2 regions of the Mesorhizobium sp. M1182 genome follow, and region 2 is predicted to be linked to the other one. Evidence: riboswitches for the same ligand, from Rfam matches in the RefSeq annotation. Region 2 holds a riboswitch; the other holds the start of a gene.
The links. A riboswitch is a leader RNA that binds a small molecule or an ion and turns the genes downstream of it on or off. The one in region 2 is predicted to bind cobalamin.

Region 1 (3,773 bases), on a different contig from region 2:
TGAAGAAAGAATGCGATGCCATCATCGCAGAGATGGGTGATCAGGAAGCCGTGCGCATGGCCTCCTATGTTCGCGTCACATATGACGACGGAGAAGATGAGTGGAACTTCTTGGATGAAGAAACCGCTACGACTTTCTTCGGATTGGAAGCTGCGACCTTTCACGTTCCCCAGTGTAGTTTCGCCGAAGTGGAGGAAGAAGGTTACTACCGAGCGCGATACGCCAACCTTGATCGCGTCGCGGTGATGGAGGTTCCAAGCGACCGTTATCACAGATTGACCGCGCCCGAGGAAGCTTAGAACCATCCACGAAGGGCGCATGTTACATCTCGACCTTGCGTGGTGCGTTTTCAGTACGAGATGACGTTAAGCGTAGGTAGTGGCAGGTAAGAGTGCTCGACCAGAAGCTCAACTGCCTCCTCAATATCGCTGCCGATGTGCCGCAGGACACGTCCACGGGAGCGTGGATAGGCGTGAAGTTCCTGCACTCCGCGGTCCGCTCTCCCATCGCCGGTGTGTGCCCGACGCCATCTTGTGGACGAGCTTGGCCGCCTGCACCCGGTTGTATTCCGGCTTGCGGTCCGCCTGGGCGGTCCGCCGCGATGGCTATCTCCATGTTAATCGGCGCCGAACTTTGACTGCCCGCTGCTTTTGATGAATTTGGCGAGGTCCCGCGCATAATCGCTCTTGGTCTTCTCCTTGAGGCCCTGTGTCGCGAACTTGTGGTCCAGCAGGGCAAACAGGTCCAAGTCCCCTTCCGCCTGTGGCGCTGGCTTGCCCTCACCGCCCTCGGCTTCCCAATTGGGGACCGCTTCTGCGCGCTGCACCGTGGCGATTGTCCGCCCAAGACGCATCACAAGATCGAACGCCAAACCGTGCGCGTGCACGACGATTTGCCGCTCAGGCCTCATTTGGACAGGACTTGAGCTGGCCCGGTGGTTTGAGCCGGGTTACCTTGAGCCGGTGGGCTGCGAACAAGCAGTTCGAGACATTGGCCTCGATCACTTCGCAACACGCCGCTGCGCCTGGCCTCGGTGTGCTCCCCCCGAAATCGTTGTGTCATATCACCGAGGGCATCACGGCCAACAGCTTCCACATGGGCAACAGCCTCGCCATTGAGCCGAATATGGTCGCGAGCAGATCACCAACGAAGCGGTCGAAACCTCGGAGCCGAAGTTCGACGCCGAGGTGGTTCGCATGATGCGCTAAGCAGCACCACGGCGCTTGCCGGTATGTTTGCTGCCGGCAGCCGACGAACTCCTATCCTCCTGGACAAGGGCGCCGTGCGTCATTGCTTTGATTTACCGGCCGCTCAAGGCTTCCACAGTTTTCGCTTTCGAGGCGACCTTTGGAACATGCCAACGGAAATTTCACATAACGACATAAACATTTCTTTATGCGGCGTTGACAAAGAAGCGAACTGCTGTAATTGTCTCCCGCGTCGTGGTTCTCCGTACGGCGCTGCCGCAGCGGAGCTAAGAGGGAAGCCGGTGCGATGCCGGCGCTGCCCCCGCAACTGTTAGCGGCGAGCCAACCCCACTCATGTCACTGAGGCGAATAGCCTTGGGAAGACGGGTAGAGGCTATGACCCCGCGAGCCAGGAGACCTGCCACGGCGAATTACGTCCACGGGCGGGGTGTCTCGGTGGCCGCTGCAGCCTGGCGTTCGTGCCGGCCTGCTAGCGCCTTCCTTGTCACCGACGCCCCAACCATCGGGGTCTGGCATGACTGTCTCTCAGCAAATTCCTGTAGCAACGCTCGGCGTGCCCCGCTTCGGTCGTCGGCGAGAACTGAAATTCGCGCTTGAAAGCTACTGGTCCGGAAAATCGTCCGCTGCCGACCTTCTCACGACGGCGAAGGCGCTCCGTGCCGCTAGCTGGGAGGAGCAACGCGATCGCGGCGTGTCGAAAATCCCGTCGAACGACTTCTCGCTTTACGACCATGTGCTCGACACCGCAGCCATGGTCGGCGCCCTTCCGTCCCGTTACGGCTGGAATGGCGGCGAGGTCCCACTCGACATCTACTTCGCTATGGCGCGCGGCAACCAAGGTCAGACGGAGGATTGTGGGCACGGTGGTCACCAGCATGCGGCTCATCGGCCTGGCGTAGCCGCGATGGAAATGACCAAGTGGTTTGACACCAACTATCACTACATTGTGCCGGAACTAGACGATGATCAGACGTTCGCTCTTTCGTCGACGAAGCCGGTTGATTACTTCCTCGAGGCTAAAGCCCTCGGCATTCACACACGCCCAGTCATCCTTGGACCGGTCACCTTCCTCAAGCTGGCTAAATCGCCTGCCGAAGGCTTCGATCCCATCGCGCTCCTACCACGGCTTCTGCCCGTCTACGAGCAACTCCTGCGGAGCTTGAAGCTGTCGGGCGCCGATTGGGTGCAGATCGATGAGCCAGCGCTTGTCCTCGATCTGAACCCGAACGAACGAGCTGCGTTCGAATTCGCCTATGGCCAGCTGTCGAAAGCCGCGCCCGAGCTGAAGATCATGCTGGCTACCTATTTCGGGCCGCTGGGAGACAATCTCGAAACCGCGGTTTCTCTGCCCCTGGCCGGGCTGCATATTGATCTCGTGCGCGCTCCCGAGCAGCTGGAAACGGTGGGTCGGCTCGCACCGAAGGATCTGGTGCTCTCGCTTGGCTTGATCGATGGCCGCAACGTCTGGCGTGCGAACCTGCCCGCCATTCTCGACCGCATCAAACCGATCGTCGCCGGCTGGCCCTTGGACCGCGTCGAGATCGCGCCTTCTTGCTCGATGCTGCATGTGCCGATCGACCTCCGCATGGAGACGGAACTCGACGCGGACATCAGGTCGTGGCTCGCCTTCGCGGCCCAGAAGACCGACGAGTTGGTGTTGCTTGCCCGGGCCCTGTCCCAAGGCAGGGATGCGGTGGCAGGCGCGTTGAAAGCGTCTGCCGAGGCTGCCGCCACTCGCGTGACATCCACGAAGATCCATGACCCGCTGGTTGAGGGGCGGATCGCCAGCATTGACGACAGCATGAAGCGACGAGAGAGCGCTTTTGCCGAGCGCTCCAGAGTCCAGGCCGGCACGCTCGGGCTGCCGCCGTTCCCGACGACGACCATCGGGTCCTTCCCGCAGACGCCGCAGGTACGCAGGGCGCGGGCCGCTCATGCGAAGGGCCAGCTGAGCTATGTCGACTACGAGACCTTCCTGAAGAAGGAGATCGAGGCTGCAATTCGCTGGCAGGAAGAGATCGGGCTGGACGTGCTGGTGCACGGTGAGTTCGAACGAAACGACATGGTACAGCATTTCGGCGAGCAGCTGTCCGGCTTCGCCTTCACCCAGCATGCCTGGGTGCAGAGCTATGGGTCGCGTTACGTGCGCCCCCCCATCATCTTCGGCGACGTATCGAGGCCCAATCCGATGACGCTGCGCTGGTGGCAGTTCGCCCAGTCGCTTACGGAAAACCCTGTGAAGGGAATGCTCACAGGCCCAGTGACCATTCTCAACTGGTCATTTGTTCGCGACGACGTACCCCGCTCCGAAGCATGCCGCCAGATCGCGCTCGCCATCCGCGACGAAGTGACGGATCTCGAATGGTCCGGCGCAAGGATGATCCAGATCGATGAGGCCGCGTTTCGCGAAGGATTGCCACTGCGCCAGTCTGATTGGAACGACTATCTCGACTGGGCTGTCGAATGCTTCCGGATCGCTTCAACGGGTGTAAAGGACGCGACTCAAATCCATACCCACATGTGCTATTCGGAGTTCAACGAGATCATCGACGCGATCGCTGAAAT
Region 2 (3,773 bases):
GATTTCCTTCACTTTTTACTCCACTTTTCTCTCCTGACATGGATGCCGCCAAAACCCTGCTAGCATGGCACGGAATCGCAGGTCATTTTCTCTGTCTAAAATCCTCCGGATGCCGCCTTCATGAAGGAAAAAATCTCGCTTGCCACGGCCCGCCGCATCGCGCTCGCGGCACAGGGATTCAATGACCCGCGACCCACCGGCACGCCTGACCGCCGGCATCTGGCCCGCGTGCTTGCCCGTACCGGCCTGCTGCAGATCGATTCCGTCAGCGCCGTGGTGCGCGCCCACTATATGCCGCTCTATTCGCGGCTTGGCCCCTACAAGCTGGCGCTGCTCGACGACGCCGCCGTAACGCGCAAGCGCATGGTCTTCGAATATTGGGCGCACGAAGCCTCCTTCTTGCCGGTCGAGACCTATCCGTTGATGCGCTGGCGCATGCAGCGGGCCGAGTGCGGCGACGAAATGTACAGCGGATTGGCCAAATGGGGCCGCGAGCACGCCGCCTATATCGAAGACATCTATCGCGAGGTCGCCGAACGAGGCCCGATCGCGGCGTCGGCTTTCGAAGGGCAGAAGGGTTCGGGCGGCTGGTGGGGCTGGAGCCATGCCAAGCACGCCTTCGAATGGCTGTTCTGGGCCGGCCGCATCACCACGGCGCATCGCCGCGGCTTCGAACGGTTCTACGATCTGCCGGAGCGCGTGCTGCCGCCAACAATACTGAGTCTGCCAACGCCCTCCACCGAAGACGCTCACCGCGAATTGCTGCGCATCTCGGCCCGCGCCCACGGCATCGCCACGGCAGGAGACCTGCGCGACTATTTCCGCCTCTCGCCCGCCGACATCAAGGGCCGCATCGAGGAGTTGGTCGAGGCCGGCGACCTGTTGCCGGTGAGCGTCGAAGGCTGGAACAAAACAGCCTATCTCCACAAGGACGCCCGTTTGCCGCGCAAGATCGAGGCGCGCGCCTTGCTCGCGCCGTTCGATCCTGTCGTCTTCGAGCGGTCGCGCACCGAGCGGTTGTTCGATTTCCACTACCGCATCGAGATCTACACGCCGGCCGAAAAGCGCCGGTATGGCTATTATGTGCTGCCATTCCTGCTCGGCGACAGCATCGTCGGGCGCGTTGACCTCAGGGCCGACCGCCCGGCCGGCGTACTGCGCGTTCATGCCGCCTATGCGGAGCCCGGCGCCTCGCTGCAAACCGCAGCCGAGCTTTTCGAAGAATTGAAGCAGATGCAGGGCTGGCTCGGCCTGGAACGCATCGAGGTGACCGCTGCCGGCGACCTCGGCCGGCCGCTCGCGGATATCGCCGCGCCATAGACGTGCGTTGACACGACTGCCCCCACAAGCCTAAATCCGTTCCAGACGGTCCCCTGCCCGCAACGGCAAGGGCCAAGAGGGAATGCGGTGCGAAATCTCGATTTCAAATCCGCGGCTGTCCCCGCAACTGTAAGCGACGAGCCAAGGCCGAAAACCACTGGGATGTTCCCGGGAAGGCGGCACCCAGGCGATGACCCGCGAGCCAGGAGACCTGCCGTCTAGGACATAAGAATCCGATCGCCTGGCGGGTTTTCCGGGCAAGGAGCCTGATTTGGAACGCGACAGCAGTTTTCCGGCTGAGACAGCGGATTTATTGTCCGGCCTTGGTGATTCCCCGGCCGGCGTTACCGTCATCGTCTGCTCGTCATGCCGTGACGAGACCGGTTCGGACGCTCATCCGCGCGCCGGCGAACTGCTCGCAGAGGACACGCGCCGCGCCGCTTCCAGCGAAAACATCAAAATCCGCACCGTCGAATGCCTCGGCAATTGCAAGCGCCGGCTCAGCGCGGCCATGCTGCGCGACGGCTGCTGGAGTTACGTCTTCGGTGATCTGACCACGACCAGCGGCGCCGATCTCGTCACCGGGGCAAAGCTGTTTGCCACCTCGACGGATGGGCTCATTCCTTGGCGCGGCCGTCCCGATTGCCTGAAGCGCGGCCTTGTTGCCCGCATCCCTCCCCTCGACCTTTTGAAGGACCTGACATGACCGCTGCCTCCCTTTCACGCGTTTCCTGCACCGTGGTCACCGGCTTTCTCGGCGCCGGCAAGACGACGTTGATCCGCCATTTGCTCGAAAACGCCAAAGGCAAGCGCCTGGCCATCATCGTCAACGAGTTCGGCGACATCGGCATCGACGGCGAGATTCTGAAGGGCTGCGCCATCGACACCTGCCCCGAGGAAAACATCGTCGAGCTGGCCAATGGTTGCATCTGCTGCACCGTCGCCGATGATTTCGTACCGGCGCTGGACCAGATCCTGTCGCTGACGCCGAGGGTCGACCACATCCTGATCGAGACATCCGGCCTCGCTTTGCCCAAGCCGCTGGTCCAGGCCTTCCAGTGGCCGTCGGTGAAAAGCCGCGTGACGGTGGACGGCGTCATTGCCGTGGTCGACGGACCGGCGCTGGCTGATGGCCGCGTAGCCAACGACATGGACGCCCTGCAGGCCCAGCGCGCGCAGGACGAGACGCTCGACCATGACGATCCGGTCGAGGAAGTGTTCGAAGACCAGCTCGCCTGCGCCGACCTGATCATCCTGTCGAAGAGCGACCTGATGGACGCAGCCGGCTCGGCCCGTGCCAATGCCGTCATCGGCAAGCACGTTGCGCGGGCGGTGAAGATCGTACCGACTTCGCAAGGCAAGGTCGACCCGTCGGTGCTGCTCGGCCTCGGCCTCGCCGTCGAGGACGACATCGAGAACCGCAAGACCCACCACGACGACGAGCTCGACCACGAACATGACGATTTTGACTCGTTCGTCATCGACATCGCGTCTGTGTCCAACCCGGACGAGCTCGCACAACGGGTCGCCACGGCGGCGGAGGAAGAAAACGTGTTGCGCGTCAAGGGTTTCGTCGAAGTCGGCGGCAAGCCGATGCGGCTCCTGCTGCAGGCCGTCGGTCCGCGCGTCAACCACTATTACGACCGCGCCTGGACCGCTGAAGACGACCGCCGCTCGCGCCTGGTCGTCATCGGCCTGAAAGGGCTGAACCGCCCGGCCATCGAGCGTATCCTCGCCGGCTGACCCCAGGTACGAGCCGCGATGCACATCCTCACCACCACATCCGCCTCGCTCGACGATCTCGCCGAGCCTGTCGATCTCAGGCAAACGCCTGCGGATGTCGTGGCGCTGTCCTTCACCGACAGCGACCTGGCCGGGCTGGCGGCGGCGTGGAGGGCAGATGCGCACCGCCTGCCGTCGATGCGGCTCGCCGCCTTGCGCGACCTGCGCCATCCGATGTCCGTCGACCTGTGGATCGACAGCGTCGCCCGCCACGCCAAGGTCATTCTGGTCCGCATCCTCGGCGGCTATGACTGGTGGCGCTATGGCTGCGACCAGCTCGCCGCTATCGCGCGAAATCGCGGTATCAAGCTGGCGCTGCTGCCGGGCGAGAGCCACGACGAGGATTTGCGGCTGATCGAAGGCTCGACGCTGCCGCGCGAGGAGTTGGACGGCCTGCTTGGCTATTTCCGCGAGGGCGGACCGGCAAATATGACGGCGCTGGTGCAGAGGCTGGCAAGTCTCGCTGGATCGGGTGCGGCTGTAGCCGAACCTGTCAGCGTGCCAAAGGCGGGATTTTACGAGCCGGGACTGGGGGTCGCAGAACGCGGCGTCCCCCTCCTCCTCGAGAGGAGGGTCCGGCCGCAGGCCGGGGGCGGGATCCTCTCCGAAGCGCGCCTACACAAAACGTCGACCACTGCCGTGACGACCCCACCCGGCCGTGCGGGCCACCC

Region 1: another riboswitch for cobalamin. It lies ahead of metE (5-methyltetrahydropteroyltriglutamate--homocysteine S-methyltransferase); the one in region 2 lies ahead of NKH33_RS10990 (DUF1636 family protein).

Annotation. Positions count from the first base shown of each region.
Region 1 covers NZ_JAMYMD010000024.1:52,216-55,988, forward strand. Annotated here, with positions in the region: gene NKH33_RS23640 (helix-turn-helix transcriptional regulator) at 1-299, shown strand, start outside; gene NKH33_RS23645 (hypothetical protein) at 617-871, opposite strand; cobalamin riboswitch at 1,427-1,627, shown strand; gene metE (5-methyltetrahydropteroyltriglutamate--homocysteine S-methyltransferase) at 1,723-3,773, shown strand, end outside.
Region 2 covers NZ_JAMYMD010000007.1:35,481-39,253, forward strand. Annotated here, with positions in the region: gene NKH33_RS10985 (winged helix-turn-helix domain-containing protein) at 121-1,320, shown strand; cobalamin riboswitch at 1,350-1,553, shown strand; gene NKH33_RS10990 (DUF1636 family protein) at 1,592-2,026, shown strand; gene cobW (cobalamin biosynthesis protein CobW) at 2,023-3,063, shown strand; gene NKH33_RS11000 (cobaltochelatase subunit CobN) at 3,082-3,773, shown strand, end outside.